DNA from 2 places in the Paenibacillus sp. G34 genome. Region 1 is predicted to be linked to the other one. Evidence: predicted binding sites of a transcription regulator. Region 1 holds the regulator's gene; the other holds the start of a gene.

What was found. The regulator CtsR, encoded in region 1, represses protease genes until heat stress. The targets are predictions, from matches to a motif close to ATGGTCAATAAAGGTCAAACA.
Region 2: clpP (ATP-dependent Clp endopeptidase proteolytic subunit ClpP) is a predicted target of CtsR. The motif match lies at 10,476-10,496, and genes of this name have one in related genera.

What each region holds. Positions count from the first base shown of each region.
Region 1 is NZ_CM166469.1:5,579,392-5,594,813, reverse strand. Features, by position in the region: gene pcrB (heptaprenylglyceryl phosphate synthase) at 1-4, shown strand, start outside; gene pcrA (DNA helicase PcrA) at 332-2,698, shown strand; gene ligA (NAD-dependent DNA ligase LigA) at 2,817-4,829, shown strand; gene AC1VYS_RS25470 (molybdopterin-dependent oxidoreductase) at 4,987-6,402, opposite strand; gene AC1VYS_RS25465 (hypothetical protein) at 6,648-6,869, opposite strand; rRNA gene AC1VYS_RS25460 (16S ribosomal RNA) at 7,056-8,611, shown strand; tRNA gene AC1VYS_RS25455 (tRNA-Ala) at 8,719-8,794, shown strand; rRNA gene AC1VYS_RS25450 (23S ribosomal RNA) at 9,011-12,058, shown strand; rRNA gene rrf (5S ribosomal RNA) at 12,209-12,325, shown strand; gene AC1VYS_RS25440 (GNAT family N-acetyltransferase) at 12,505-13,701, shown strand; gene AC1VYS_RS25435 (CtsR family transcriptional regulator) at 14,174-14,635, shown strand; gene mcsA (protein-arginine kinase activator protein McsA) at 14,667-15,185, shown strand; gene mcsB (protein-arginine kinase McsB) at 15,214-15,422, shown strand, end outside.
Region 2 is NZ_CM166469.1:175,955-191,376, forward strand. Features, by position in the region: gene AC1VYS_RS00845 (sensor histidine kinase) at 1-733, opposite strand, end outside; gene AC1VYS_RS00850 (ABC transporter permease) at 743-1,480, opposite strand; gene AC1VYS_RS00855 (ABC transporter ATP-binding protein) at 1,482-2,447, opposite strand; gene AC1VYS_RS00860 (ROK family glucokinase) at 2,811-3,761, shown strand; gene rapZ (RNase adapter RapZ) at 3,813-4,712, shown strand; gene AC1VYS_RS00870 (gluconeogenesis factor YvcK family protein) at 4,726-5,712, shown strand; gene whiA (DNA-binding protein WhiA) at 5,719-6,657, shown strand; gene AC1VYS_RS00880 (HPr family phosphocarrier protein) at 6,877-7,146, shown strand; gene AC1VYS_RS00885 (SIMPL domain-containing protein) at 7,319-8,074, shown strand; gene AC1VYS_RS00890 (stalk domain-containing protein) at 8,442-9,539, shown strand; gene clpP (ATP-dependent Clp endopeptidase proteolytic subunit ClpP) at 9,789-10,385, opposite strand; tRNA gene AC1VYS_RS00900 (tRNA-Arg) at 10,565-10,639, opposite strand; gene AC1VYS_RS00905 (sugar-binding transcriptional regulator) at 11,143-12,168, shown strand; gene gap (type I glyceraldehyde-3-phosphate dehydrogenase) at 12,294-13,301, shown strand; gene AC1VYS_RS00915 (phosphoglycerate kinase) at 13,451-14,632, shown strand; gene tpiA (triose-phosphate isomerase) at 14,666-15,418, shown strand; gene gpmI (2,3-bisphosphoglycerate-independent phosphoglycerate mutase) at 15,420-15,422, shown strand, end outside.

The DNA of each region.
Region 1 (15,422 bases):
CTAACCGGTTTAGTTTACCATTGCCCCACATCCCCCTTTGAATCTGCTAAAATAGAACTTTGTCCTTTAAACTGAAAATTCACTACAGTTTTCTTGTTATTTTTATCTACCCACAAAGTATAAGGCAACTATGTTTACACATGAACGGAGAGTGCAGAAGCGATCTGAAGAAACGAAGTGTTCGTATTTATCACCGGATTTTCCCTTTGACAAAGGGGATCAAAAAATCTGGGGATAACGACGATCGGAAGATGCTACTGCACTCGGAGTGACCAGTGTAACCCCTAGCACTCTTATACCGATATCCAACTAATGAAAGGAGCATGCATGCATGCAACCTGTAAATATACATGATGCCGTAGCACGGCTTAACACCCCTCAGCGTCAAGCTGTCGAGGCGACGGATGGGCCGCTGCTGATTATGGCTGGCGCGGGCTCAGGCAAAACCCGGGTGTTAACACACCGGATCGCCTATCTGATCGCAACACGGAAAGCACCGCCATGGGGCATTTTGGCGATTACGTTCACCAACAAAGCTGCTCGTGAGATGCAGGATCGGGTTTCGCAGCTCGTAGGCGGTTCTCAGGGCCGTGATATTTGGGTATCCACGTTTCACTCTATGTGTGTGCGCATCTTGCGCCGCGACATTGAACGGATCGGTTTTACTTCCAACTTTAGCATTTTGGACTCATCCGACCAGTTATCCGTTATTCGCAGTTGTATGAAAGATCAGAATATCGATACGAAGAAGTTTGAACCCAAAGCCGTTCAGGCGATGATGAGCACAGCCAAAAACGAACTGATCAGTCCAGAGCAATATGAGAAGCAAGCAGGCGATTATTTCGAGGGCATTGTAGCGAAGGTATACACGATGTACCAACGCCGGTTAAGAGCCAATAACTCGCTCGACTTCGATGACCTGATCATGGCAACGATTCAACTGTTCAAAGAAGTGCCGGAAGTGCTCGACTTTTATCAAAAGAAATTCCAGTACATTCATGTTGATGAGTATCAGGATACGAACCGTGCACAGTACATGTTGTGCCGTATGCTGGCTGACAGCCACCACCGTATCTGCGTTGTAGGGGATAGTGACCAGTCGATCTACCGCTGGCGCGGGGCGGACATTACCAATATCCTCAATTTTGAAAAAGACTACCCGGAAGCACAGACAATTCTACTCGAGCAAAATTATCGTTCCACTTCCAACATCCTGAATGCAGCGAATGAAGTAATTGGCCTGAATACGGGCCGTAAACCGAAGAAACTGTGGACGGATAAAGAAGGCGGCTCGAAGATTAAGGTATACCGTGCCGATTCCGAACATGATGAGGGGTATTTTGTAACCTCCGAGATTAGTAAAAATGTGAAGAACGGCAAATCCTATCAGCATCATGCGATTTTGTATCGTACCAATGCCCAGTCCCGGGTGATCGAGGAAATTCTGATCAAGTCTGATATTCCATATCAGATTGTCGGCGGCATCAAGTTCTATGATCGTAAAGAGATCAAGGACATTCTGGCTTACCTGCGTTTGTTGTCCAACCCGGATGATGATATCAGTTTGACCCGGATTATTAATGTGCCGAAGCGCAGCATCGGGGATACGACAGTAGCCAAGCTGGCTGCAGCAGCTGGAGAGCGCGGGGTTTCCATTTTCCGTGTACTGCAAGTGGTTGATGATCTTGGTTTCGCCGGTCGTACGCGTAACGCGCTCGTAGAGTTCTATGATATGATCGCTGCTCTGCACCAGATGGTCGAGTACCTATCGGTTACTGAACTGACCGAGAAGATTCTGGAGATGAGCCAGTATCGTGACGAGATGCAGAAGGAGAATACCATTGAATCTCGCGCGAGACTGGAGAATATTGAAGAGTTCCTGTCCGTAACGATGGAGTTTGAGAAAAATAATGAAGACAAAACGCTCGTTTCGTTCCTCACTGATCTGGCGCTCATTGCAGATATTGATAGCATGAACGATGATGAAGAGGATCAGAGCGATGCGGTCACGTTGATGACAATGCACAGTGCCAAAGGTCTGGAATTCCCGGTTGTCTTTATCGTGGGTATGGAAGAAGGGGTCTTCCCGCACAGCCGTGCTTTTATGGACAACGAAGAACTGGAGGAGGAACGTCGCCTGGCTTACGTAGGGATTACGCGTGCAGAAGAGCAGCTGTTTCTGTCATGTGCGCAGATGCGGACCTTGTTTGGACGTACAACGGCGAATCCGCCATCCCGTTTCCTGGATGAAATTCCGGATGAGCTTAAGGAAGATACCTCCATTGCACGAGACCGTTACCGCCGTGGAACGAGCACGGGCGGAGGTTCCTATGGAGGACGCGGTTTAGGCTCTAGTGGCGGAAGTAATTTCGGCGGCGCTGCAAGTGCGTCCAAGCTGTTTGAGCAGCAGAGCCGAAGTGGTTCATCCGCAAGTGCTTCCGGGCCAACATCCCGGGTGACGATGAGCACCTCTCGTCCAACATCTGCAGCACCGACCTCAGCTTCGAAGTCTGTCTCTTCCGATAGTGCGGCAGGATTTAAAGCAGGCGATAAAGTGCAACATGGCAAATGGGGAACAGGTACCATCGTTGCGGTTAAAGGCAGTGGTAATGATACCGAACTGCAGATTGCATTCCCGGCTCCGGTTGGCGTGAAACGCCTTCTCGCCGGATTTGCCCCGATTACCAAAGTGGAATAAGAATGAAACGGCCTATTGCCTAATCCTGAGCTGACATGAGATCTGATTCTGCCATGTTCGATTATTGCAATAGGCATGTTTTTTCTACATATATTAAATAAACGGAGGGATGGCCCGTATGGACCCGATGCACCGGATGGAGCAACTCGTAGCCGAGCTGAACCAGCACAATTATCAGTACTACACGATGGATCAGCCACAGATCAGTGATAAGGAGTATGACCTTCTGTATGATGAACTGGTTACGCTGGAACAGGAGAGCGGCATGGTGTTGCCGGATTCTCCTACTCAACGTGTAGGGGGCGAACTGCTCAAGGGATTCAACCCGCATCGTCATTTATCCCCATTATGGAGTTTAGACAAAGCGCAGAACATTGAACAGTTGCGGAGCTGGAATACACGTGTTCTAAAACTGGTTAATGACTACAACAGCAAAAACCCGGATAATCCCTTGCCTGACCCGGGTTACGTCATTGAGTTGAAATTTGATGGACTAACGTTGAACCTGACTTATACAAATGGTGAGTTGGTTCAGGCTTCTACACGCGGAAACGGAGCGGTGGGAGAGGGTATCTTGGCACAGGTTAAAACCATTAAGTCGGTTCCGCTTAAAATTCCGTATACGGGTGGCACAATTGAAGTGCAAGGTGAGGGGATAATGAACCTCTCTGTGTTAAATCGATATAACGAAACGGCTGCCGAGCCGCTCAAAAATGCACGAAATGCAGCCGCAGGTGCGCTGCGTAACCTGAATCCAAAAACGACGGCTGAGCGTCGATTGAATGCCTATTTTTATAATATTGGTTATTCGGACGACATTCAGTTTGCGAGCCATCACGAAATGATGGACTTCTTGCGGGATAACCGTTTCAAAGTTAATCCATCCATCACCTACTTCCATGAATTTGATGATGTGATGGAGCAGCTCGAAGCAATCCAGGAAAATCGTGGACAACTGGATTACCTGATCGACGGGGCGGTAATAAAACTGACGGATATGCGTACTCGTGAGGTGCTTGGCTACACGGACAAGTTCCCGCGCTGGGCAGTTGCCTACAAGTTCGAAGCAGAAGAGACGACTACAGTACTGAACGAAGTGGTGTGGAACGTGGGCCGGACGGGCAAAGTAACTCCGCTCGCGCGGGTAGAAGCGGTTGAACTTGCTGGTGTTACTGTGCAAAACTGTACGCTGAACAATGTCGGCGATATTGAGCGTAAAAATCTGAAGTATGCACTGGGTTCACGTGTCTTCATTCGTCGTTCCAATGATGTTATCCCGGAGATCCTCGGCAAAGTGACCGAAGAGAATGATGGAGAAGAGATCATATATCCGGAGCAATGCCCGGCATGTGGATTCCCGCTGGAGCAGCGCGGAGCGCATTTATTCTGTAACAACAAACTGGCTTGCAAGCCGCAGACGGTTGCTCGTATTTCCCATTTTGCCTCCAGAGACGCGATGGACATCGAGACCTTCAGTGAGAAGACGGCGATTCAGTTATATGACGAATTGAACGTGCGTGAACCGGCCGATCTGTATACACTGCAGTTTGATGATTTGGTGAAGCTGGAGCGATTTGGGGAAAAGAAAGCGAATAACCTTCTCGCAGCGCTCGAGCAGAGTAAAGACCGAGACCTGGCATCGTTCCTGTATTCCTTGGGTATTCCCAACACAGGCAAATCCACGACACGTATGCTCGCCGAGCATTACCGTGATTTGCACGCGATCATGAATGCTACCATGGAGGAATTGGTTGAACTGCCGGACGTGGGTGGTATTGTAGCAGAGAGTATCGTTAGCTTCTTCGCTGATCCGTTTACACAAGCGGCTATCGAGAAAATGCTGAACCTTGGTGTGAAAGCACAGGCACCTGAAGCGCCGGCTGTTGTTGCAGAGGACTCCTTCTTTAGCGGTAAAACGGTAGTGCTCACAGGAACACTCCATCAATTGACGCGTGAAGAAGCCACGCAAAGACTTGAAGCGCTTGGCGCGAAGGTCACAGGAAGTGTATCGAAAAAGACAGACCTGGTCATTGCCGGAGAGAAGGCAGGCAGCAAATTAACGAAAGCTCGTGATCTCGGTATTCCAACCATCGAAGATGAGGATGAACTGGTACGCCTGCTGAATCCGTAGACTGTTAATATCTAAGACAGATGCACCAGCTCTTGTTATTTGGTAATAACAAACAAGTGTCAGACAGCTTGTGAATCAAGAAACCTCCAAAAACACGCATGACGTGTCTGGAGGCTTCTTTTTTGTGTATTGGACAACGTGAAGTTTTCATTCCATTTTATGAACCCGTAATATTCGGAAAACGCTGAGAAGCACCGGATAACCATGCATCTTTGTCGTATCCCCGTTCTTCCCAATATCCAATATGCTCGCTGTCGATGACTTCAATGCGGTTCAACCACTTGACTGATTTATAAGCGTACATCTGTGGAATAACGAGTCGTACAGGTCCGCCAAGGTCTGCAGGAATGGGTTTGCCATCATGCATTACTGCAATCATAATGTCATCCATCTGTGCTTGTTCTAACGTGATGGCATCGGTATATACCCCGTCACCAGAATAAAATTTGACGCTGTGCGCTCCGGGTTTCAAACCGGCTTTCTCCAAAAAATGCTTCAGTGGAATGCCTTCCCATGTATTCTTATATACGGACCAGCCGGTAACGCAGTGAAAGTCACTGACTTGCACGGTGCGCGCAAGCTTGACGAACTGCTCCCAATTCCAGATCTGTGCCCGTTCCACAAGTCCATCTACACGAAATGACCAGTTTGCATTGGAAAAGGAAGGAATGGGTGTAACCGTGTATACGCGAAAGTGTCCTTCGGCGCCACCACCGATCGGCGGGGAAGAAGCGGATAAGGGTTGCGGCAATGGAACCATCTGATTCGGGTCATTCTCTAGCATGGTGTCTATACTGTTATCAAACTTGAGGTTTTTGCCTACCCACGATACAAACGTAGGCCCAAGAGTCACAGCGAGTCCTATGCCAACAGCTGAGCGGATGAAGGCTCGACGAGTATATACGGGTTGAGGCTTCTCGATCTTTGATTCTCTGTTTCTATTGAGATTTTGTAGTGGATCTCCTTGGTGATGAAGTGATGTGTCTGCATGCAAGTTGGACATGGCTGCTGGTGTGCTATGTGTTTCTGACTCTTCTTTATTCGAAGTGGGACTGTTTGGAGCGGGCACACTTGGAATTTGTGTTGAAGGTTCACTGACTTGAAACGTACGGCGTGTTGAGTCTTTTAACCATCGGGTCCGTGTGATTGAGTGGTAAATGATATACGGCAAACCAACCCATGTGAGCAGATCATGAATTAAAAGTGCAGCATTGGACCACCGGGGGCCAGCAAGCTTGAACTGCCATAAGACGATACCGGATAATAACCAACCGACCAGAAGTGCAAGGACGATGATCGTATTGGCTTTTTGCCATGGCTTATTGCGAAGTTGCTTCCAATGCTTACTGGCCAAAAATAAGTAATAGACGACAGGAGCAAGCATGGCGAGACCCACAGCGATATGTAACCACTTTAACCAGACACGTCCGATACCCAGCGTTTCACGCCAGAAGCCACCAATTAGCATAAGACCAGTAATGGAGAGAATGACAACGATCCAGGCGTTCCAAGCATGAATGGAAACCAACTTTTTGCCGTAACCCTTACGCATCTTTTTTAACCACTGTTTCAAATGTGTTCACCTCGGATCATGGATTTGAGTTAAACGCAGGCAATAAGCAAAAATCCAATCGATGTACCACTTAAATAATTCAGCAAGTATTACTTAGAGCGGCATTGATAAGTTGCATGATGATGTTTTCGTGTTCCTGTTGATTGTATAACCTTAAAAACCCTTGAAGTACTTCCTTCAATTTAAGATACCTTATTATAAAGTTTTTGGATCACTTACTTCAAATTTGATCTTATTCGAGCTAATTACTTCCCTATGTTTTGCTTTGCAAAGCCAAAAGCTGCTTCATATTGAACATTCGCTTCAGCAATTGACATTACTCTCATTGGAACATAATAAAATTTAAATAAAGTACTTGCTAAAATAATGACAGCATGATATATTATTTCTTGTCGCTTCAAACGGACATTAGTAGAATAGCTTTGAAGAATGACATAAAAAAATGTTGACAGAAACTTAGTTAACATGATATGATAAATTTCCTGTCTGGTTGACGAAAGTTGACGAAGGATGGGTAACCAAGTTCCTTGAAAACTGAACAAATGGATAGTAACTTTTGATTTACAATGAATCGTCAGATTCAAAATGAGCTTATCGCTCTTTTCAATACCCCGATGAGTGCACAGCGTTTAACGATGCTGCGAAATTCATCTTTATTGGAGAGTTTGATCCTGGCTCAGGACGAACGCTGGCGGCATGCCTAATACATGCAAGTCGAGCGGAGTGGATGGAAAGCTTGCTTTCCTGATACTTAGCGGCGGACGGGTGAGTAACACGTAGGCAACCTGCCCTCAAGCTTGGGACAACTACCGGAAACGGTAGCTAATACCGAATACTTGTTTTCTTCGCCTGAAGAGAACTGGAAAGACGGAGCAATCTGTCACTTGGGGATGGGCCTGCGGCGCATTAGCTAGTTGGTGAGGTAACGGCTCACCAAGGCGACGATGCGTAGCCGACCTGAGAGGGTGATCGGCCACACTGGGACTGAGACACGGCCCAGACTCCTACGGGAGGCAGCAGTAGGGAATCTTCCGCAATGGGCGAAAGCCTGACGGAGCAATGCCGCGTGAGTGATGAAGGTTTTCGGATCGTAAAGCTCTGTTGCCAGGGAAGAACGCTTGGGAGAGTAACTGCTCTCAAGGTGACGGTACCTGAGAAGAAAGCCCCGGCTAACTACGTGCCAGCAGCCGCGGTAATACGTAGGGGGCAAGCGTTGTCCGGAATTATTGGGCGTAAAGCGCGCGCAGGCGGTCATGTAAGTCTGGTGTTTAATCCCGGGGCTCAACCCCGGATCGCACTGGAAACTGTGTGACTTGAGTGCAGAAGAGGAGAGTGGAATTCCACGTGTAGCGGTGAAATGCGTAGAGATGTGGAGGAACACCAGTGGCGAAGGCGACTCTCTGGGCTGTAACTGACGCTGAGGCGCGAAAGCGTGGGGAGCAAACAGGATTAGATACCCTGGTAGTCCACGCCGTAAACGATGAGTGCTAGGTGTTAGGGGTTTCGATACCCTTGGTGCCGAAGTTAACACATTAAGCACTCCGCCTGGGGAGTACGGTCGCAAGACTGAAACTCAAAGGAATTGACGGGGACCCGCACAAGCAGTGGAGTATGTGGTTTAATTCGAAGCAACGCGAAGAACCTTACCAGGTCTTGACATCCAACTAACGAAGCAGAGATGCATCAGGTGCCCTTCGGGGAAAGTTGAGACAGGTGGTGCATGGTTGTCGTCAGCTCGTGTCGTGAGATGTTGGGTTAAGTCCCGCAACGAGCGCAACCCTTATATTTAGTTGCCAGCACTTCGGGTGGGCACTCTAGATAGACTGCCGGTGACAAACCGGAGGAAGGTGGGGATGACGTCAAATCATCATGCCCCTTATGACCTGGGCTACACACGTACTACAATGGCCGGTACAACGGGCTGCGAAATCGCGAGATGGAGCTAATCCCACCAAAGCCGGTCTCAGTTCGGATTGCAGGCTGCAACTCGCCTGCATGAAGTCGGAATTGCTAGTAATCGCGGATCAGCATGCCGCGGTGAATACGTTCCCGGGTCTTGTACACACCGCCCGTCACACCACGAGAGTTTATAACACCCGAAGTCGGTGGGGTAACCGCAAGGAGCCAGCCGCCGAAGGTGGGATAGATGATTGGGGTGAAGTCGTAACAAGGTAGCCGTATCGGAAGGTGCGGCTGGATCACCTCCTTTCTATGGAGAATCGTTTCCCGCGTGGAAACATTCAAATATGTAAGTTCAATGAACTTGCAAGCAATACAAAGTTACCCATCCATTTGTTCAGTTTTGATGGAATTTGAGGGGCCATAGCTCAGCTGGGAGAGCGCCTGCCTTGCAAGCAGGAGGTCAGCGGTTCGATCCCGCTTGGCTCCACCAAAAAAAATTTCATCTATTTGTTGTGTTCTTTGAAAACTAGATATCGAAACGAAACAAACGCAAATTAGAACATTCCTTTTTAGCTGAACTTGTGTTCAACAAGTTTCAATAAAAACGGTAGTACAATTGCAATTGCGATGGTATCGAATGGGAGCGACTTTTGGCTTTGGACGCAGTCCAAAACAAGGGAAGCGAGCAGTCGAAACCGGAGCATATGGTTAAGCTACTAAGAGCACACGGAGGATGCCTAGGCGCTAGGAGCCGATGAAGGACGTGGCGAACAACGAAACTGCCTCGGGGAGCTGTAAGCAAGCTTTGATCCGGGGATGTCCGAATGGGGAAACCCAGCTGGGGTAATTTCCAGTTACACCTAACTGAATACATAGGTTAGTGTGAGGCATACCAGGGGAACTGAAACATCTAAGTACCCTGAGGAAGAGAAAACAATAGTGATTCCGTCAGTAGCGGCGAGCGAACGCGGAGAAGCCCAAACCAGAGAGCTTGCTCTTTGGGGTTGTGGGACGTCTCACATGGAGTTACAAAGGAACCGGTTAAGCGAAGAGGTCTGGAAAGGCCCGCCAAAGAAGGTAAAAGCCCTGTAATTGAAAGTCTGTTCCCTCCGAGACGGATCCCGAGTAGTGCGGGGCACGTGAAACCCCGTATGAATCCGGCAGGACCATCTGCCAAGGCTAAATACTTCCTAGCGACCGATAGTGAAGCAGTACCGTGAGGGAAAGGTGAAAAGCACCCCGGAAGGGGAGTGAAATAGAACCTGAAACCGTGTGCTTACAAAAAGTCAGAGCCCGTTTTAGGGGTGATGGCGTGCCTTTTGTAGAATGAACCGGCGAGTTACGTTCCCGTGCAAGGTTAAGGTGAAGAGCCGGAGCCGCAGCGAAAGCGAGTCTGAATAGGGCGACATAGTACGTGGACGTAGACCCGAAACCGGGTGATCTACCCCTGTCCAGGGTGAAGGTGCGGTAACACGCACTGGAGGCCCGAACCCACGCATGTTGAAAAATGCGGGGATGAGGTGGGGGTAGCGGAGAAATTCCAATCGAACTCGGAGATAGCTGGTTCTCCCCGAAATAGCTTTAGGGCTAGCCTCGGAAAATAGAGTCGTGGAGGTAGAGCACTGATTGGGTGCGGGGCCCGCAAGGGTTACCAAGCTCAGTCAAACTCCGAATGCCATAGACTTACTTCCGGGAGTCAGACAGTGAGTGCTAAGATCCATTGTCAAAAGGGAAACAGCCCAGACCATCAGCTAAGGTCCCCAAGTGTGTGTTAAGTGGGAAAGGATGTGGAGTTGCACAGACAACCAGGATGTTGGCTTAGAAGCAGCCACCATTGAAAGAGTGCGTAATAGCTCACTGGTCGAGTGACTCTGCGCCGAAAATGTAACGGGGCTAAACACACCACCGAAGCTATGGCTTGGATCGACTTCACTGCTTCTTTGAGGCGGTGTTTACCACAAAGACATTTTTGTCTGACAAGGTGTGAAATCTTGGAAGACCAAATGTTTCTCAGGGGATAAACACAGGGCTTCGAAGCTGGAGTGAAGTCGATCCAGGGGTAGGGGAGCGTTGTATAAGGGTTGAAGGTGTACCGTAAGGAGCGCTGGACATTATACAAGTGAGAATGCCGGTATGAGTAACGAAAAGATCAGTGAGAATCTGATCCGCCGAAAGCCTAAGGGTTCCTGAGGAAGGCTCGTCCGCTCAGGGTAAGTCGGGACCTAAGGCGAGGCCGAAAGGCGTAGTCGAAGGACAACAGGTCGAAATTCCTGTACCACCGTAAATCGTTACGAGCGATGGGGGGACGCAGTAGGGTAGTGACGCAGGCTGATGGATGCCTGTCCAAGCAGTAAGGCTGGTTAGTAGGCAAATCCGCTAACCGTAAGGCTGAGCTGTGATGGGGAGTGAAAATTACAGTAGCGAAGGTCATGATCTCACACTGCCAAGAAAAGCCTCTAGCCAGATGAAGGTGCCCGTACCGCAAACCGACACAGGTAGGCGAGAAGAGAATTCTAAGGCGCGCGGAAGAACTCTCGTTAAGGAACTCGGCAAAATGACCCCGTAACTTCGGGAGAAGGGGTGCCCCGGTAGTGTGAATAGCACGAGGGGGCCGCAGTGAAAAGGCCCAAGCGACTGTTTAGCAAAAACACAGGTCTGTGCGAAGCCGTAAGGCGAAGTATACGGGCTGACGCCTGCCCGGTGCTGGAAGGTTAAGGGGAGTGGTTAGGAGCAATCCGAAGCTGTGAACCGAAGCCCCAGTAAACGGCGGCCGTAACTATAACGGTCCTAAGGTAGCGAAATTCCTTGTCAGGTAAATTCTGACCCGCACGAATGGCGTAACGACTTGGGCGCTGTCTCAACGAGAGATCCGGTGAAATTTTAATACCTGTGAAGATGCAGGTTACCCGCGACAAGACGGAAAGACCCCATGGAGCTTTACTGCAGCTTGATATTGAATTTGGGTACGATCTGTACAGGATAGGTGGGAGCCTTTGAAGCGTGAGCGCCAGCTTGCGTGGAGGCACCGTTGGGATACCACCCTGATCGTATCTAGGTTCTAACCTGGTGCCCTCATCGGGTACGGGGACAGTGTCAGGTGGGCAGTTTGACTGGGGCGGTCGCCTCCTAAAGAGTAACGGAGGCGCCCAAAGGTTCCCTCAGAATGGTTGGAAATCATTCGAAGAGTGCAAAGGCATAAGGGAGCTTGACTGCGAGACCTACAAGTCGAGCAGGGACGAAAGTCGGGCTTAGTGATCCGGTGGTACCGCATGGAAGGGCCATCGCTCAACGGATAAAAGCTACCCTGGGGATAACAGGCTTATCTCCCCCAAGAGTCCACATCGACGGGGAGGTTTGGCACCTCGATGTCGGCTCATCGCATCCTGGGGCTGAAGTAGGTCCCAAGGGTTGGGCTGTTCGCCCATTAAAGCGGTACGCGAGCTGGGTTCAGAACGTCGTGAGACAGTTCGGTCCCTATCTGTCGTGGGCGTAGGAAATTTGAGAGGAGCTGTCCTTAGTACGAGAGGACCGGGATGGACGTACCGCTGGTGTACCAGTTGTTCCGCCAGGAGCACCGCTGGGTAGCTATGTACGGACGGGATAAGCGCTGAAAGCATCTAAGCGTGAAGCCCCCCTCAAGATGAGATTTCCCAGTATGTAAGACCCCTTGAAGACGACGAGGTAGATAGGCTGGGGGTGGAAGTGCAGTAATGCATGGAGCTGACCAGTACTAATCGGTCGAGGGCTTATCCAATAGCAAGTTTTGAGTCGCGTGAGTTTCGTTTCGAATCTAGTTTTCAGAGAACAACACTCTGAATGAAGTGAAAATGGGTACATCACCGAGTGTGTGTATGATTTTCAATTCTAAAATGAATGGAAGAAGCATTGCTTCGATCCAATCGCGTTTGGTGGCGATGGCGGAGGGGTTCCACACGTACCCATCCCGAACACGACCGTTAAGCCCTCTAGCGCCGATGGTACTTGGACCGCAGGGTCCTGGGAGAGTAGGACGCCGCCAAGCAAAGAACCACTGCCGATGTAATTCGGTGGTGGTTTTTATTTTTTATATATCAGATTCAGGAGATGTGAACGTTGCATCTCCTGTTTGACTTTAAGTGGAACCTCTGAGACACTCGAATGTAAGGGGAAGTATCGCGTAACCTTTTAAAAAAGAATGGGCTTACATTATAAGAGAATGGGGTGCAGGATGATATGGAACTTCGCAAATTAACGATGGACGATTATGAGGCGTGTATGGCGCTCTCTGAGTATGCTTTTCAGTTTACAATGACAGAAGATCAGTTGGAGAAGCGGCGGCAGGAGTTTGCTAAGCATAATGTGCTGGGTGTTTATGCGGATGGACAGGTAGGTGCCAAACTTCAGATTATTCCTTTTCAAACGTATATTCATGGACGTTCCTTCGAGATGGGTGGAATCGCTGGGGTAGCTACTTGGCCAGAATACAGACGTAAGGGTTGGGTAGCTGGGCTGCTGAAATATGCGCTCGAAGAAATGAAGCGGAATAAACAGAGTATCTCGTTCTTGCATCCATTTTCGTTCTCTTTTTATCGAAAGTACGGTTGGGAAACTTATGTTGAATATAAGAAATACAAATTATCTACGTCGCAACTGCCAGCCAAAAAGCAAACTCCAGGTACGATAAAACGGGAAAATCCTGAACTTGCAGTATTGAAGCAGGTCTATGATGCTTATGCCGCGCGTTATAATGGAACGTTAAATAGGGATGACGCTTGGTGGGGGAATTCGGTATTTGTTAAAAAGGGTAGCAAGCAAGCTGTATATTATGATGAAGCTGGAGAACCGCAGGGTTATGTATTTTACGAGGTAAAGGAAAGCAAATTTACCATTGGCGAAATGGTCCATCTGAATGAAGAGGCGAGACAAGGGCTGTGGACGTTCATTGCCAATCATGATTCGATGATTGACGAGGTGACTTTACAAGCGCCTGCAAGTGATATGCTTGCATTTCAACTGGACAATCCACGGATTGGGCAAGAAGTGATGCCTTACTTTATGGCACGAATCGTGAGCGTGGAGCAGTTTATTTCGCAGTACCCTTTTGCAAGTCAGGACTCGCCCGTACAGATCTGCCTTGAAGTCGAAGATGCATATGCTCCTTGGAATGAAGGGGTATGGGAATTAAATGTGGCAATGAACGGAACGGCTTCGATATGGAAAAAGGCAGAATCAGTACACGAAGGTCCGCTGGATCAAACCATTCGACTGAGCATCCAATCACTCACAGCGATGTTAATGGGGTATCGCAGACCAGCAGAGATGGCACAGATCGGTAGAATGGAAGGCACGGATACCGCGATTCAAGCGCTGGAGAAGGCTATTCCATATCGTGAAACCTATTTGCTCGATTTCTTTTAAGCCTGCAGATATCAAGTATTATTGATCCAAGTAGATACACAGCGTAATTGAAAGCAATCAGAACTTCTCCCGATGTCCGGGAGAGGTTTTTTTGTGTCAGGCGAATATTTCGTGTAAAATCGTAAAAAATGAATAGTGCCCCCACTTGGCAAACCATTAAAATATGCTATAATGTATATAAAGTCAAAGAAAGTCAAAGTCAACTGAAGGTTAAACACATACTATTGTAACTGTGATATGATGTTCGGCTTTCTTATTGCTCTCTGATGAAAGGTATCGTGGTTCAGATACATGTCATTGGAGATCAAGGAGATATTAAAGGACCTTCGTGCTTCCTTTGTTCTCCTGTTTAACATCCGAGGTGGCAAGATTCGCTGTTTCTCTGAGTGGTTAAATGGGTGGAGAAGGTGTACTCTGTGGGGGCGTGTGGGTCCTTATTGACTTAACGTTTCAGACAGTGGAGGATGATTGGATGCGTAATATCTCTGATATTATCGAACGATATCTGAAGGGTATTTTGCATGAAAGTCCCGAAGGAATGATTGAAATTCAGCGTAATGATCTGGCAGATCAGTTTTCATGTGTACCTTCCCAGATCAATTATGTCATCAGCACCCGTTTCACTCTGGAAAAAGGTTATCTGGTAGAGAGTAAACGTGGCGGTGGTGGATATGTTCGTATACAGCGCATTGAATTACCTGCCCAATCCGCTCTGCACAACCATCTTCATCATAGTATTGGTGAGGAGATTGGACAGACTGCTGCGGAAGGCTTGATCTATCAACTGGAAGAAGCGCGTTTCTTAAGCAAGCGGGAAGCCGGGTTGATGCGTGCGGCTGTGTCGAGAGAAGTTCTTATGGTCAAACTTCCTTACCGGGATCAAATTCGTGCCAGAATGTTGAAGGCGATGTTAATATCTTTGCTCGGTAAATGAAAACTATCGGGATCAAAGGAGGTACATCTATATGCTGTGCCAAGAATGTAATAAACGTCCGGCAACACTTCATTTCACGAAAATTGTAAATGGAGAGAAGACGGAATTTCATATCTGTGAATCATGTGCCCGTGAGAAGGGCGAGATGATCCCTGGAACATCAGGAGGATTTTCCATTCACAATCTGCTGTCAGGATTGCTTGATTTTGATCCGGCAGGCAAGAGTTCAGGTGCTGCGCCTGCCAAGACGCTGCAATGTGAAGAGTGCGGCATGACTTATGCCCAGTTCAGCAAAGTTGGCCGTTTCGGCTGTAGTTCGTGTTATAAATACTTTGACAGTCGTCTGGACCCATTATTCAAACGAGTGCATGGTAGCACGTCTCATGTGGGTAAAGTTCCTGCCAGAGCGGGCGGACGCATTAAGGTGAAACGACAGATTGCTGATCTGAAGCAAAATCTGAAGCAGAGCATTGCCCAAGAAGAATTCGAAGAGGCAGCTCAGATTCGTGATCAAATCCGTGAACTTGAAAAAGAAATAGCTCAGGAGTAAAGTTTGTCATAAGTAGGAGGGAAGCATGATGCCTAATCTGCGCTTTACAGAGAAGGCGCTCAGTGAGTGGATGCGCAGTGATGCAGCCGATTCAGAGATCGTGATCAGCAGTCGTGTCCGTATTGCACGTAACCTTCAGCATATCCCGTTTCCGATGCTGGCTTCGGATGAGCAATCGGAAGAGGTGCTGAATAAACTGAGCGAAGTACTTCAGTACGATGACGTACACGCCTTTGG
Region 2 (15,422 bases), 1.1 Mb from region 1:
TAGCTCGCATATCGGATACAAGCTGGCGCACTTCACGAAGTGCTGCCCTGGAGGTGCGTTCAATCTCGCGTGCTTCCTGGATTGCTCGTTCCGGATTTTTGGCGATCAGTTTGGTCACCAACTCACTCTTTAATGTGATCAATGATAAGGTATGCCCCATCGTATCATGAAGATCTCTGGCTATTCGCATGCGTTCCTCCCGTTTGATTAACTCCCGGATATGTTGCTGCGCTTCATCAAGTTTAGCTTCGAGCTGCTGACGGTCCAGCATGGTTCGAATGCCGTAGGGAGAAATCAGCATGATGATATAAAATGGAGTAAAGAACAAGAGCTGCTCAGCGCTGAGCTGGTTAAAAGCGATAGCCATAGCGATCGGGATCGTCTGAATAATGGCAAATACCAATAAAAACATTCGAAAGAGTCGCTTTTCGGTGTACCATCCGATGAAGTTAGCTGTGAAAAATCCAAGAAAAAACATGTTTGGATCAATGACCAGAGTCAGAATCAGAATACATAACATTTGCAGAATGAGCCAATAGGAAAAAATAAATTTTCCTGCTGACATATACAGCTGTCGATAGGTCAAGACAAAAACGATAAAAGCGGTGATGCCGATGTATTGTTCATGTCCATGGGCGTTTGCCAAGTAATATAGGGGCATGGCTAAATAGATCATCCATATGTATGGATAGATTCCAAATCGTTTAGGGAAAAGCTCAAGTCCTTGAAACATGTGCCGGAGTTACGCCTCCTTCTGTCTACTGCGGATATATGTGGATAGTAACATAAATACCGCCAGATAACCTCCTAAAAGAAGGATGTCCCGCAATTGCGGTATTCCACCGCCGATGATGACCCATGCACCATTGCCAAAACTGTAGGATGGAAGCCAGCGACCGATCTGTGCGAGCCAGTCCGGCATCACATTCAGCGGCATCCACATGCCTCCGAGCAGGGCAAGAGAAAGGTATAAGGCATTGCTTAATCCACTTGCTGTATCTACCCTCCGTAACGTGCCTATACAGGTGCCGAGGGCGAGAAAAGGAAGGGAACCGGCAAGAATCCAGAGAGCAGAGCTGACCCACTGTGAGAAGGTGAGAGAGACGCCGTTAATCAAGTAACCAGATGTGAAGATAACGATAATGGAGCATAAGTGGATGAAGGTCTGGCCGATCATCTTGCCGCCGAAATAAATAGAGTTCGGTAGCGGTGTGACTCGCAGGTAGGTAACCCAGCCATGGGCTCTTTCCTGCACAAGGCGAATGCCGAGTGTCATAATGGAAGATCCCATCACACTAAAGCAGGTCATCGACATGAGATAGTGTGCATTCCATTGCTTGGCATCCACAGCATCGGATGTAAATATACGTGTATATAGAATGTAAAACAGAACGGGCATCAGCAAAGACCAGAACACAAAATATACGTTACGGATCATACGAATCATCTCTGCACGAGATTGAGCGATTAACATCGACATATTATTGTTCCTCCTTCACGTTATTCAGCATAGATGCATAGGCATCGTCCAGTTGTCCGGTTTCAATGCGGATGTCCCGAACCGGAAGCTGCATCGTTATAATTTGACGAATCAGTGCATCTGTATCTTGGCTTTGGAGAATGCAGCGGTTTTGTTGATATAATACCTGGTCCACGCCAGACAGTTTTTCAATCAAGGCCTGATTGGCAGCCGCGGCGGTTTCATCGTTTTCTGTATGAGCCGATTCGCCGCTGTCCTTAAGGAAAGGGATATAGGTGAAGGATAGGGTCCGCTTAGTCATCCCGTTTTTGATTTGCTCGGGCGTTCCGTCGGCGGCAATAGCCCCTTCATTAAACAGAATAATACGATCAGCCACTTCATCGGCTTCATGGAGGTAATGCGTGGTGAAGACCACCGTTTTACCCTGCTGCGCGAGTGTGCGGATCTGTGACCAGAATTGCCTGCGGGTCTCAGAATCCAGGCCAACCGTAGGTTCATCGAAAAAAAGAATATCGGGGTTTCCCGTCATAGCCAGGGCAAAATTCAAGCTACGCTTCTGTCCCCCAGATAGCTTTTCTGCTCTCCGATTCAAATCGGCCGGGGAGAGCCCCGTTAATTTCTCAAGAACTGCTGTATCTAGTGGTGCCGGATAATAGCTATGTACCATGCGAATGATCTCACGTACAGTGAGGAAATCCATGACACTGACATCTTGCATCATGACACCGATTCGTTGCTGCATCTGCTTGTGACCCGGAGGCATTCCAAGTATCTGAATCTCGCCTGAAGTAGGGCGGGTTAGACCGAGCATCATTTTGATCGTGGTTGTTTTGCCTGCGCCGTTAGGTCCAAGAATAGCTGTAATCAAACCTTGTGCGATCTGGAGTGAAACCTTGCGGACAGCCTGTTTCTTTCCGAACTGTTTACTCACGTTATCCAGTTGTATCACGTTATTGGGAGAGTTCATGTATAGTCACGTCCTTCTTCTGATCGAATGTTATACATTCATCTTAACTGTGGGGACGTGAAGGGTTTAGTAATCATTGTCATGATTATCAGATGACAATTGTCATCTTTTATGAATGGAACGTATGATGATGAAATATCATGAGTTGAGGCTTCCCTTTCTAATAGGGAGGAAGGGAGCAGAGCGTTTTAATAGATTAAAAGGAGGTTGTATGCGTATTCAAAGATGGTGTGTGATGTTGTTCACAACCTTGCCAAAGCATGTTGCGCGTGAGGTCTTCTCGTCTTGACCCCGGCGTATCCTTCAATTATAGTTGGTACGTAGGACTTAAACTATTTTAGATAGATAAAGGTGGCTTGCAGCATGTCTGAGAAAATCTACGTTGGGGTCGATCTCGGCGGAACAGCAATCAAGGTCGGTATATGTGATGATCAAGGTCAGCTTATGCATACGTATGAAGGACCGACTGAAGTGGACCAGGGCGTTGACACGGTTATCGCCAACATCGAGAAGTATGTCCGTCATATCGTAGCCGAATCACCCTACAGCTGGGAACAGCTTGAAGGTGTCGGTGCAGGAGTTGCCGGTTTCACGAATGTACGCGAGGGGATTATTGTTCATGCTCCTAACATCGGATTTCGGAATGTAGCCATTCGTTCGGTTCTTGAAGAACGTCTGGGCAAGCCTGTCAAAATAGATAACGATGCAAACGTTGCTGCTCTCGGTGAAGCTTGGGCTGGCGCGGGTAAGGGTGTAGACAATTGTGTATGCTTCACACTCGGTACAGGCGTTGGTGGCGGCCTTATCCTGAACGGTAAAATTTATCAAGGTTTCTCGGGTATGGCAGGGGAACTGGGCCATATCAGTGTGGTGCCTGATCTGGAAGCGATCAAGTGTGGCTGTGGTAAAATGGGATGTGTTGAGACGGTATCATCCGCAACGGGTATCATCCGTATGGCTAAGGATGCTGTAGAGCGTGGTGACCATACATCCCTTGCTCTGGTAGACAAAATTGCTGCCAAGGAAGTATTTGATGCGGCCAAGGCGGGCGATGAAGTGGCGTTGCGGATCGTAAACCGTGCAGCGTACTATTTGGGCAAATCCATGGCAACCGTAGCCGCTGTGTTGAATCCGGAACTGTTCATTGTTGGCGGTGGTGTATCCAAGGCGGGGGACTTCCTGTTTGATGAGATTCGCACCGTGTTTGCTCAATTGACACCGGAACCGCTACAACAGGGAGTTCAGATTTTGGAAGCAACGCTGGGTAATGATGCAGGTATTGTAGGTGCGGCAGGTCTCCTCTTGCGTTCGTAGTAAACTCGTAACACGATAATCCGACAGCAATATGATAAGGAGGGGACATTTATGCTTGACGGTGAAGGCTCACCAGGCACAGGCGCCACGCTCATTATCATTACCGGCATGTCCGGAGCGGGTAAAACGATAGCTGTGCAGAGCCTGGAGGATCTGGGGTTTTTCTGTGTAGATAATTTACCGCCTGTTTTAATTCCCAAATTCGCAGAACTGATCGAACAGTCCAATGGCAAGATCGGTAAAGTAGCGCTGGTCATCGATCTGCGGGGACGTGAATTCTTTACGGCATTATCCGAGTCTTTGAATTATATCAAGGATCATTTTACGATCCATTGTGAAATTTTATTTTTGGATGCGACAGATTCTGTGCTGGTCCAACGTTATAAAGAGAGTAGACGCAGACATCCGCTTGCTCCGGAAGGGATGCCGCTGGACGGCATCAAGCTGGAACGCAAGATGCTGGAAGAACTCAAAAATTCGGCAACTCAGGTGCTGAATACCAGCACGATGAAGCCTGCTCAATTGAAGGAGCGCATCATATCGCGGTTCTCTCACTTGGAGAGCCAGATGTTATCCGTGAATATAACGTCCTTCGGATTTAAATACGGTATTCCAATTGATGCGGATCTTGTATTCGATGTTCGTTTTTTACCGAATCCGCATTATATTGATCATTTGCGGCCGAATACAGGACAGAATAGTGAAGTGTACGAATATGTTATGAAATGGCCGGAAACGCAAGCGTTTCTGACCAAGCTACTGGATATGCTGCATTTTCTGATTCCGCAATACCGGAAGGAAGGCAAAAGCCAGGTTATTATTGGAATCGGCTGTACCGGAGGCAAGCATCGTTCGGTAGCAATATCGGAATATTTGGGCAAAATGCTCGGAAGCAGTGAGACTGAAGCTGTTACCGTAAGCCATCGCGACGCTGACCGGGACCGTCATTGAAGAGGGTGAAGGGATGAAAGAGGCCGGACCACGGAGAGAACGTCCGAGAATCGTTGTTATGGGCGGCGGAACCGGATTATCTGTGATGTTACGCGGTTTAAAAGAGAAGCCGATGGATATCACGGCCATCGTTACGGTTGCCGATGACGGTGGGAGTTCAGGCATCCTGCGTAGTGAGCTGCAAATGCCGCCTCCTGGCGACATTCGTAACGTGCTTACCGCGCTTGCCGATGTTGAACCACTGCTTTCGGACATGTTAAAGTATCGTTTCAACACAGGTGCGGGGCTTGCAGGCCACAGCCTGGGTAATTTGATATTGGCTGCAATGACGGATATATCAGGCGACTTTGTGACCGCTGTGCGGGAGCTTAGCCGCGTGTTTGCCGTTAGGGGTCAGGTGCTTCCAGCAGCAGGTCAGGCTGTTGTGTTACATGCCGAGATGGAGGATGGATCGATTATTACGGGCGAGTCCAAAATTCCGGAGGCAGGCGGACGCATTAAACGTGTTTTCCTTGAACCGGATCACGTGGAGCCGTTGCCAGAAGCTGTGGAAGCAATACGCCAGGCGGATGCAATTCTGATCGGCCCAGGCAGTCTTTATACAAGTATCCTTCCTAATCTGCTTGTGCCCAAACTGGCAGAGGCTGTTGTCGAAACGGATGCAGTAAAGATGTTTATCTGTAATGTGATGACACAGCCAGGAGAAACGGATAATTACACGGTGAGCGATCATCTTAAAGCCGTTCATGAGCATATTGGTCATCAGCTCTTTGACTATGTGATTGTTAATAATGGTGACATTCCGCTACAAGTGCAAAATAAGTATGCGGAAAAAGGAGCAAAGCCGGTTGTTCTCGATATGAATGTGCTGAAAAGTTCAGGATATCAGGTTGTCGCCGACACCCTTGTTCTGTTCAAAACCTATCTGCGTCATGATGCTGATAAGCTTAGTCATCATATTTATCAACTGGTTCAAAATTGGATGTTACGGAAGAGGTGAAGTCCCATGTCATTTGCAGCACAGACCAAAAAAGAATTAACAATGATTGAAAGCGAAGCGTGCTGCGAAAAGGCGGAACTTTCAGCCCTCATCCGTATGCTTGGTGCAGTGCAGTTATCGAATAAAAAAGTCATTTTGGATATTTCGACAGAGAATGCTGCGATTGCAAGAAGGGCATACTCTCTGCTTAAAAAGCATTTTCAAGTGCATACGGAATTGTTGGTACGCAAAAAAATGCGGCTGAAAAAGAACAATGTGTACATTGTTCGTGTTCCGACTATGGTTCAGGAGATTTTAAAGGATCTGCACATCGTCTCTGAAGGATTCCTGTTTACTCCTGGCATTAACGCCGAACTTCTGGAGAAGAACTGTTGCAAGCGGGCATATCTTCGCGGTGCGTTTTTGGCGGGCGGATCAGTGAATAATCCAGAGGGCTCTTCGTACCATCTGGAGATTGCCTCCATGTATGAAGAGCATTGTCAGGCACTTGTAGATCTGGCGAATGAATTTCATCTCAATGCCCGGTGTATAGAAAGGAAAAAAGGATTCATCCTATACATTAAGGAAGGCGAGAAAATCATTGAATTGCTTAGCATCATTGGTGCTCATCAGGCCTTGTTCAAGTTTGAAGATGTGCGAATCATGCGGGACATGCGTAACTCGGTGAATCGGATCGTCAATTGCGAGACAGCTAATCTGAACAAAACGATTGGAGCGGCGGTCAGACAAATCGATAATATCCGTTTACTGCAAAAGGAAGTGGGCTTGGAGTCTCTTCCGGATAAGCTGCGTGAAGTGGCCGAGGTAAGGCTTGCTCATCCAGATATCAATCTGAAAGAAGTCGGAGAGTTGCTGAAAGGCACCGTGAGTAAATCAGGTGTGAATCATCGCCTTCGGAAAATTGATGAACTGGCTGAGAAAGTGCGTGCCGAACGTTATAGTTGAAGGTTGAGATGAATTATTTAAGTTTAAGTTTTGTTATGACCTTTCTAGGTCAGTTTAGGTTACTCGTGCGGATGAACAAGATGATTAACTCCCGGTTTTCTGTCTATGTTAGCGAGCCGTGTTTTTTCTTCTAGTGTCCAGCACGGGTTAATGGTATAATGTTGTATAAATATAATTGTGTATTTAATGTCCAGATTTCATAATAGGGGGTAAGTTTCTATGACAAAGCACCCGGTAGTTGTCCGTTTGAAAACGGGTCTCCATGCCAGACCTGCAGCACTGTTCGTTCAGGAAGCGAATAAGTACTCATCTGAAGTGTTCGTCGAAAAGGACGATAAAAAAGTAAACGCTAAAAGTATCATGGGAATTATGAGCCTTGCCATTAGCACAGGTACAGAAATTCAGATCAGTGCAGAGGGCGCGGATGCCGATCAGGCTGTAAACGCTTTAGTTAGTCTGGTAAGCAAGGAAGAGCTGGAGAATCAATAAGATTTAACACCAGTGAACGAATGAAGAAGTCCCGCAAGGGGCTTTTTTGCGTTTCGTATAAAATTGTATATAATCGACACCGTCAAGTGCAACATTATGGAATTTGTCCCGTCTGTTAAGGTATCAAATCGCTTCAAGTTTGAGAAGTTAACATATGAGGAGGTTATTCGTAATGGCTAAACATTGGATGAAACCGTTTGGTGCAGTGCTGATCGCAAGTTCTTTGCTCGTTGGGGGTACAGCTTGGGTTGCACCGGGGAACTATGCATATGCCGCAGAAGTTCAGGGTGTACAGCAAAATGTAATTAATGTGGTAGGTAAAGGTGAAATTCAGGTGAAGCCGGATATCGCTTATCTGTCGATCGGTGTGAACAGCACAGCGGAGACTGCGGCGTCGGCCCAAAAGGCAAATGCGGCTAAAATCCAAAAAGTCACTAATTTGCTGAAAAACACATGGAAGATTAGTGCAGATGATATTCAAACCAGTCAATTCTACGTGCAACCAAACTACACGTATAGTGAAAAAGATGGACAGAAAATTAAAGGTTACACAGCACATCACACGTTGACAGTAACATATCGGGATATGGACAAGATTGGTGAACTTCTGGATGCAGCCTCCCAAGCAGGTGCCAATAATATCGAAAATGTACGCTTCACGGTAGAGAATCCGGAGAAATACGAATCCGAAGTGATTGCTAAGGCAGTAGCTAATGCCGATGTGAAAGCAGGAGCAATTGCTAAAGCGGTTAAACGTCAGCTGGGTACTGTTCTTTCGGTAAGCCAGCCGGATGCTAATGTTCCTGTGTTCTATGCAACAGAATCACTCATGTCCCAAGCGAAGAATGAATCAGATGCAGGTACACAGATTGAAGCAGGTCAGGTGAAAGTAAGCACTGTTCTTAATATCACGTATGAGATGAAGTAGGGGATTTTTGCACATCGCGGGATAAAATATTAAATATTAAGAATTTAAAATAATGACAAAAGCACTGTCCTTCGGGGCCGTGCTTTTTTGTTGCACATGCTGGCTTTGAGGAAGCGAGGGTCAGAAAGTACTTGTGTTACCTGTCTAAGAAATAGTCGAATCATGTCGTTTTTGTAGCATTGTTCGTGACAAAACGTTCATTTTCTGCGATTAATATCGTACGATTTTCATCAACATTGTAACTGGAGCTGTAAACCTTTCCGAATATGGGTTAATTATAATAAAGAGGCAAGCGTATGGCCTATACAATCTAATTCAATTTACATACGCATTAAACCTGATGGGATATTAGAGAGGAGTTTTATAGATGAGAACTTGGAAAAAGTGGACGAGTGCACTATTGGCGGCAGGTGTAATTATGGGGGGCAGCACAGCGTGGGTTGACCAGTCGGTTCAAGCGGCATCGGTATCTTCCAAAGTAATTGCACCAACTGAGGTAACATTGAAATCGGGCGGCAAAACACTGACGCAAAAAGGGCTGCTCCAAGGCGGATCTACATGGGTATCGCTGACAGCGGTCAAAGATGTGGCAGGCGGAACATTGAAATATGATGCCAAAACGAAGTCATATACTGTAACAGCAGCGAGCAATGCGATGACTGTTAGTTTGATGGATGGACAGCCAAACGTGTATATTAACGGTTTTTATCCTCAGGTTGAAGCAAAGTTGATCCAGGGCCGTTTATACATTCCGTTCTCTGCAATGAGAGATTATTTGGGTGTACAGGGTAGCTGGGATGCGAAAACCAAAACACTTACCCTGAGCAAGGTGAAACAAAATAACGTACAAGTGAAATCGACCAAAGCGAAGGTAACCGTTAAAAATGCTGAGGTGAGTGTGCAATATCCGCAAGTGAGTGGACTGGCGAGCAAAGAGGCCGAAGCGGCGATTAACAAAGTGCTCAAAGATGAAGTAGACACCGCTGTTGCTGCGTTCAAAAAACAAACGTCTGAATTCGGTGGAGCAACGGCAAATCGTCCATATGCATTCGAAGCTTCGTATGTGGTGACGTACAATGAGAACGGTGTGTTAGGTCTGATCACTCAACGTTATGAGGACTACGCAGGAGCACATGGCATGACTTACCGAACAGGTCACACGTTTGCGCTTGATACAGGTAAAGAGCTGACACTGGATGATGTGATTGCAAACAGCAAATCCATGCGTGAAACGATCAGCAAAAAGGTTGGCGAGCAACTAAAAGCAAACACAGGATACCTGAGCGGCTACAAGGGATTGAACAAAGACCAGGATTTCTACGTGACGCCAACAGGTGCAGTGGTATTCTTCCAGTTGTATGAGTACACAGCGTATGCGGAAGGTTTCCCTGAAATCAAATTCACGTATAAGGAAATTCTGCCTAAGGGCACAGCGCCGTTTAGCAACGTAATGTCTGACAAGTGAGTTCGTCTCAGGCTAGGTGAAATCAATAAATTAAAGTCAAGAGCACTTATATCGTCCTTTGTGAAAAATAATAAACAAGAAGCCTCCGTCAAAGGATTGATGACGGGGGCTTCTTATTGTTCAGGCAACACACCCGGCTAACGGGTGGTGATATTGCCTGTTTGAAAGAAAAAAGCGCAGGGCATGCTCACCTATATTCTGGTGATGCCCGCGCTGCGCTTAATCTCGTTGTCTCCAGGCTGCTAAAGCTTAGATGCCTTGGGAGCCAACGTTTTGAATTACTTTATCGATGATACCGTAATCGGCTGCTTCAGCAGCACTCATGAAGTAGTCACGATCTGTATCTTTTTCGATACGCTCCAGAGGTTGACCTGTGCGCTCGGAGATGATGCGATTCAAGGTATCACGCATTTTCAGAATGCGGCGTGCACGGATTTCGATGTCCGACGCTTGACCTTGTGCACCACCAAGAGGTTGGTGAATCATGATTTCACTGTTCGGCAACGCAAAACGTTTACCTTTTGCACCGGCATTCAGCAAGAATGCACCCATGGAAGCCGCCATACCTACGCAGATCGTAGATACATCCGGTTTGATGAATTGCATGGTATCGTAGATTGCCATACCCGCTGTGATGGATCCGCCTGGGCTGTTGATGTATAGGTGAATGTCTTTCTCCGGATCTTCCGCTGCCAGGAATAACATCTGTGCCATGATGGCATTCGCTACAACGTCATTCACGTCGCTGCCAAGGAAAATGATACGATCCTTCAGCAATCTGGAATAAATATCATAGGCGCGCTCACCCCGGTTGCTCTGTTCAACGACCATTGGAATATAACTCACGTGAAAAACCTCCTCGGAAATGTAAATGTTAAATGGTGTTTATATTTAAACTGTTACCGTATTAACCACATCATAAACAATCTCAAACAAAAAGTCAAAGAAAGTCAAACTAACTTTGAAAAAAAAGAAACCTTTTCGGTTTCGTTGGTTAAATGCATTATGAGCTGTTAAAAATGAAGTGGCGCGCCCGCCAAGAATCGAACTTGGATCTCAGGCTTCGGAGGCCTACGTCATATCCATTGGACCACGGGCGCACATCATGTGACAGCAATAATGATTATAGCTTATGCACTGGTGAATTGCAAGCAGTTGCTGTGGGTGGAAATGATGCTAGTTTTCCTTAGGATGAAAGGATTTACGTTATCTTCCATGAATGGGCCGTGCTCTTCTACAGATGGTTTGAATTGTTGCGGAAATGATCATGATGAAGAAGAATGGATAAAGCTTGTATTTCAGTACATGCTATAAGAGGTTTTGGACATGCCCTATGAAAATGAATCACAGCAAGATATAGATGTTATGTAGGGGTTTCTTCTATATATGGTGTGAGACTCTCATTTCCTTATCTCGATGTACAGAGGTTGTGAAAATAGGCGCGTACAAACGCCTGCTACCTTGTCGAAATAAGCAATCGAAACACTTGCATCTCGCGTCAGTTTTAGGTAGAATAAACGTGGGACTTAAAAAGTTAACCCGGGACATTTTGAGGCCATGATAGAAGCTTGGATGGAACAAGAAGCTTGCGGGAGTGGAAAGCATGCGAACGATCTTAGAAGTGCAAAAGCAGCTTCTGCCCGATCTCATGGATGTTTTGAAAAAGCGGTATACGATTCTGCACCAAATTATGTTATCGGATGTGATTGGGCGGAGAACGTTAGCGAATTCCATGCAGATGACCGAGCGGGTTCTGAGAGCTGAGACCGATCTGTTAAAGGCTCAGGGACTTATCGAAATTGACAGTGCGGGGATGAAGATCAGCGAGGCGGGTTACAATCTGCTGCAGCAGTTAGAACCTGTCGCGAAAGAGCTGTTTGGATTATCCGAGCTGGAAGAACGAATCAAGCAAGCCTACGGTCTGCAAAAGGTAGTTGTAGTTCCTGGCGATTCGGATATATCTCCTTTTGCCAAGAGGGAACTTGGAAGAGCCGGAGCGAAGGCTCTCGGCAGTATTATGAATGATAACGACGTTGTTGCCGTTACAGGCGGATCAACAACGGCAGGTGTTGCAGAACAACTCACACCACCTACTTCGCTGAAGGGTGTCTGGTTTGTACCAGCACGAGGCGGATTGGGAGAAAGCCTGGAAATACAGGCGAATACGATTGCATCCACCATGGCAAAACGGGCAGGGGCTCAGTACAAACTCCTGCATGTACCGGATTTGCTTAGTGACCATGCCTATGAATCGCTGATCCAGGACCCGGGTGTTCAGGAGATTTTACAGCTGATCAGGCAATCACGCATCGTTATCCATGGCATTGGTGATGCTGTGGAGATGGCGAAGAGACGCAAGCTTGCACCGGAGATCATCGACGAACTTCAGGAGCAAGGGGCCGTATCGGAGTCTTTCGGGTATTACTTCAATGGTCAGGGTGAGGTGGTACATACCATGCTTACACTGGGTATGCGGCTTCAGGATATTGAACGCACCGATGTTGTCATTGGTATTGCGGGCGGCAAAAGCAAGGCAGCTGCCATTCATTCCGTGCTGCGGTTCGGGCAGGAAGATATTCTGATTATTGATGAGGCTGCGGCTGAAGTCATCGTTGCGGAAATGGAATAACATCGTTACCAGAGATGAAATGGTTTATTTTTAAACTTAACTCTTGTTGTCTTGACGGACTTCACCGTCTGTCTTGAATATATAGTTTCATAAAAAACTAATCAAAACTTGGGAGGAACTTACTCATGATTAAAGTAGGTATTAACGGTTTTGGACGTATTGGTCGTTTGGCATTCCGCCGTATTCAAAATGTAGAGGGCATTGAAGTTGTAGCAATCAACGACTTGACTGACGCTAAAATGCTGGCTCATTTGCTCAAATATGATACAACTCAAGGTCGCTTCGATGGCGATGTTGAAGTACATGATGGTTTCTTCAAAGTAAACGGCAAAGAAGTTAAAGTACTTGCTAACCGTAACCCTGAAGAACTGCCTTGGGGAGACCTGGGTGTAGACATCGTTCTGGAATGTACTGGTTTCTTCACAACGAAAGAAGCAGCTGAGAAACACTTGAAAGGTGGAGCTAAGAAAGTTGTTATCTCCGCACCAGCTACTGGCGACATGAAAACCATCGTTTACAACGTAAACCATGAAATTCTCGACGGTACTGAAACTGTAATCTCCGGCGCATCTTGCACAACAAACTGCCTGGCACCTATGGCAAAAACACTGCAAGACAAATTCGGAATCGTTCAAGGTTTGATGACTACAATTCACGCTTACACTGGCGACCAAAACACGTTGGATGCTCCACACCCTAAAGGTGACTTCCGTCGTGCTCGCGCAGCAGCTGAAAACATCATCCCTAACACAACTGGTGCTGCTAAAGCAATCGGTCTGGTTATCCCTGAACTGCAAGGTAAATTGGATGGTGCGGCTCAACGTGTACCAGTAGCTACTGGTTCCCTGACTGAGCTTGTAACTGTTCTGGGCAAAAAAGTTACTGCTGAAGAAGTTAACGCAGTAATGAAAGAAGCTTCCGACCCACAAACTTTCGGATACACTGAAGACGAAATCGTATCTTCCGATATCCAAGGAATCACTTTCGGTTCCCTGTTTGATGCAACTCAAACTAAAGTTCTGACTGTTGGCGACCAACAACTGGTTAAAACTGTAGCTTGGTATGACAACGAAATGTCCTACACAGCTCAATTGGTTCGCACATTGGAGCACTTTGCAAAAATGATCAAGTAATATCTGTAATAACATAGAGCGGAAACAGATTGTTATTGTTTCCGCTCTTTATATATGGATATTTAGTAAATTTCTCATGAACACCAGGACTGACAAGGGATTCAGCTCTTGAAAGGTTCACCAAATACATGGGTGCGGAGGAAATAGAGATGAACAAAAAAAGTGTACGTGATATCGAATTGAATGGTAAACGGGTATTCGTCCGTGTAGATTTCAATGTGCCGCTCGAAGATGGTAAAATTACAGATGACAAGCGTATTCGTGCAACACTGCCTACGATCAACTTCCTGATCGAAAAAGGTGCAAAAGTGATCTTGGCGAGCCACATGGGACGTCCAAAAGGTGAAGTTGTAGAATCCATGCGTTTGACGCCAGCAGCGGAGCGTTTGTCTGAATTGCTGGGTAAACCGGTTACTAAAGCGGATGATTCCGTTGGCGAAGCGGTTAAAGCTCAAGTCGCAGCATTGAACGATGGCGACGTATTGTTGCTTGAAAACGTTCGTTTCCACGCAGGCGAAGAGAAAAACGATCCGGAACTGGCAAAACAATTTGCTGAACTGGCTGATGTATTCGTTAACGATGCATTCGGCGCAGCTCACAGAGCACATGCTTCGACAGAAGGAATCGCTCACTTGCTTCCAGCAGTGTCCGGTTTGTTGATGGAAAAAGAGCTTGATGTGTTGGGTAAAGCTATTTCCAACCCTGAGCGTCCTTTCACAGCAATCATCGGTGGTTCCAAAGTAAAAGACAAAATCGATGTGATCGACAACCTGCTGAACATTGCAGACAACGTAATCATCGGTGGTGGTTTGTCTTACACATTCATGAAGGCTCAAGGCCACGAAGTAGGTCAATCCCTGCTGGATGAGTCCAAATTGGATGTAGCACTGGGCTTTATCGAAAAAGCAAAAAAACTGGGCAAAAACTTCTACCTGCCAGTGGATATCGTAATCTCTGACGACTTTAGTGCGAACGCAAACACAAAAATCGTTGAAGTTGGCGACATTCCTGCAGATTGGGAAGGTATCGACATCGGTCCTAAAACACGTGAGATCTACGCTGACGTAGTTAAAAACTCCAAACTGGTTGTATGGAACGGACCTATGGGCGTATTTGAAATCGAGCCATTCTCCCACGGTACTCGTGCAGTGGCAGAAGCTTGCGCTACAACATCTGCATACACCGTAATCGGTGGTGGTGACTCTGCAGCAGCAGCTGAGAAGTTCAAATTGGCTGACAAAATGGACCACATCTCTACAGGTGGCGGTGCATCGCTCGAGTTCATGGAAGGCAAAGTGCTTCCAGGCGTAGTTGCATTGAACGACAAGTAAGCTTTAAGCTATAGCATGAAGGAGTTGAGACCAATGAGAACACCAATTATCGCGGGTAACTGGAAAATGTTCAAAACGGTTTCCGAATCCAATGACTTCATTCAGGAAGTTAAAGGAAAAGCGGAAGTCGCAGGCGTAGAAACAGTAATCTGCGCACCTTTTACAAACCTGCCATCCCTGGTAGAAGCTGTGAAAGGCACTAACATCAAAATCGGTGCACAAAATCTTCACTTTGAAGACAACGGCGCATTCACTGGTGAAATCAGCGGGATCATGCTGAAGGAACTGGGTGTTGATTACGTGATTATCGGTCACTCGGAGCGCCGTCAGTATTTTGCGGAAACCGATGAGACTGTCAATAAAAAGTTGCATGCAGCATTCCGTCATGGATTGACTCCAATCTTCTGCCTTGGTGAAACGCTTGAAGAGCGCGAAGCAAACCAAACAAAAGACGTATGCAAAGTGCAAACCGAAGCGGCTTTCGCTGGTCTGACTGCAGAGCAAGCGGCACAAGTCGTTATCGCTTATGAGCCAATCTGGGCGATTGGTACAGGCAAATCCTCCACATCTCAAGATGCGAATGAAGTTATTGCTTACATCCGTACATTGGTGAAGGATCTGTACAACGAGCAGGTTGCAGATGCAGTTCGTATTCAATACGGCGGCAGCGTGAAACCGGAAAACGTAACAGAATACCTCGGACAAAGCGACATCGACGGCGCACTTGTTGGCGGTGCCAGCTTGCAGCCGGCTTCGTTCATCGCGCTTGTTGAGGGGGCGAAGTAAGATG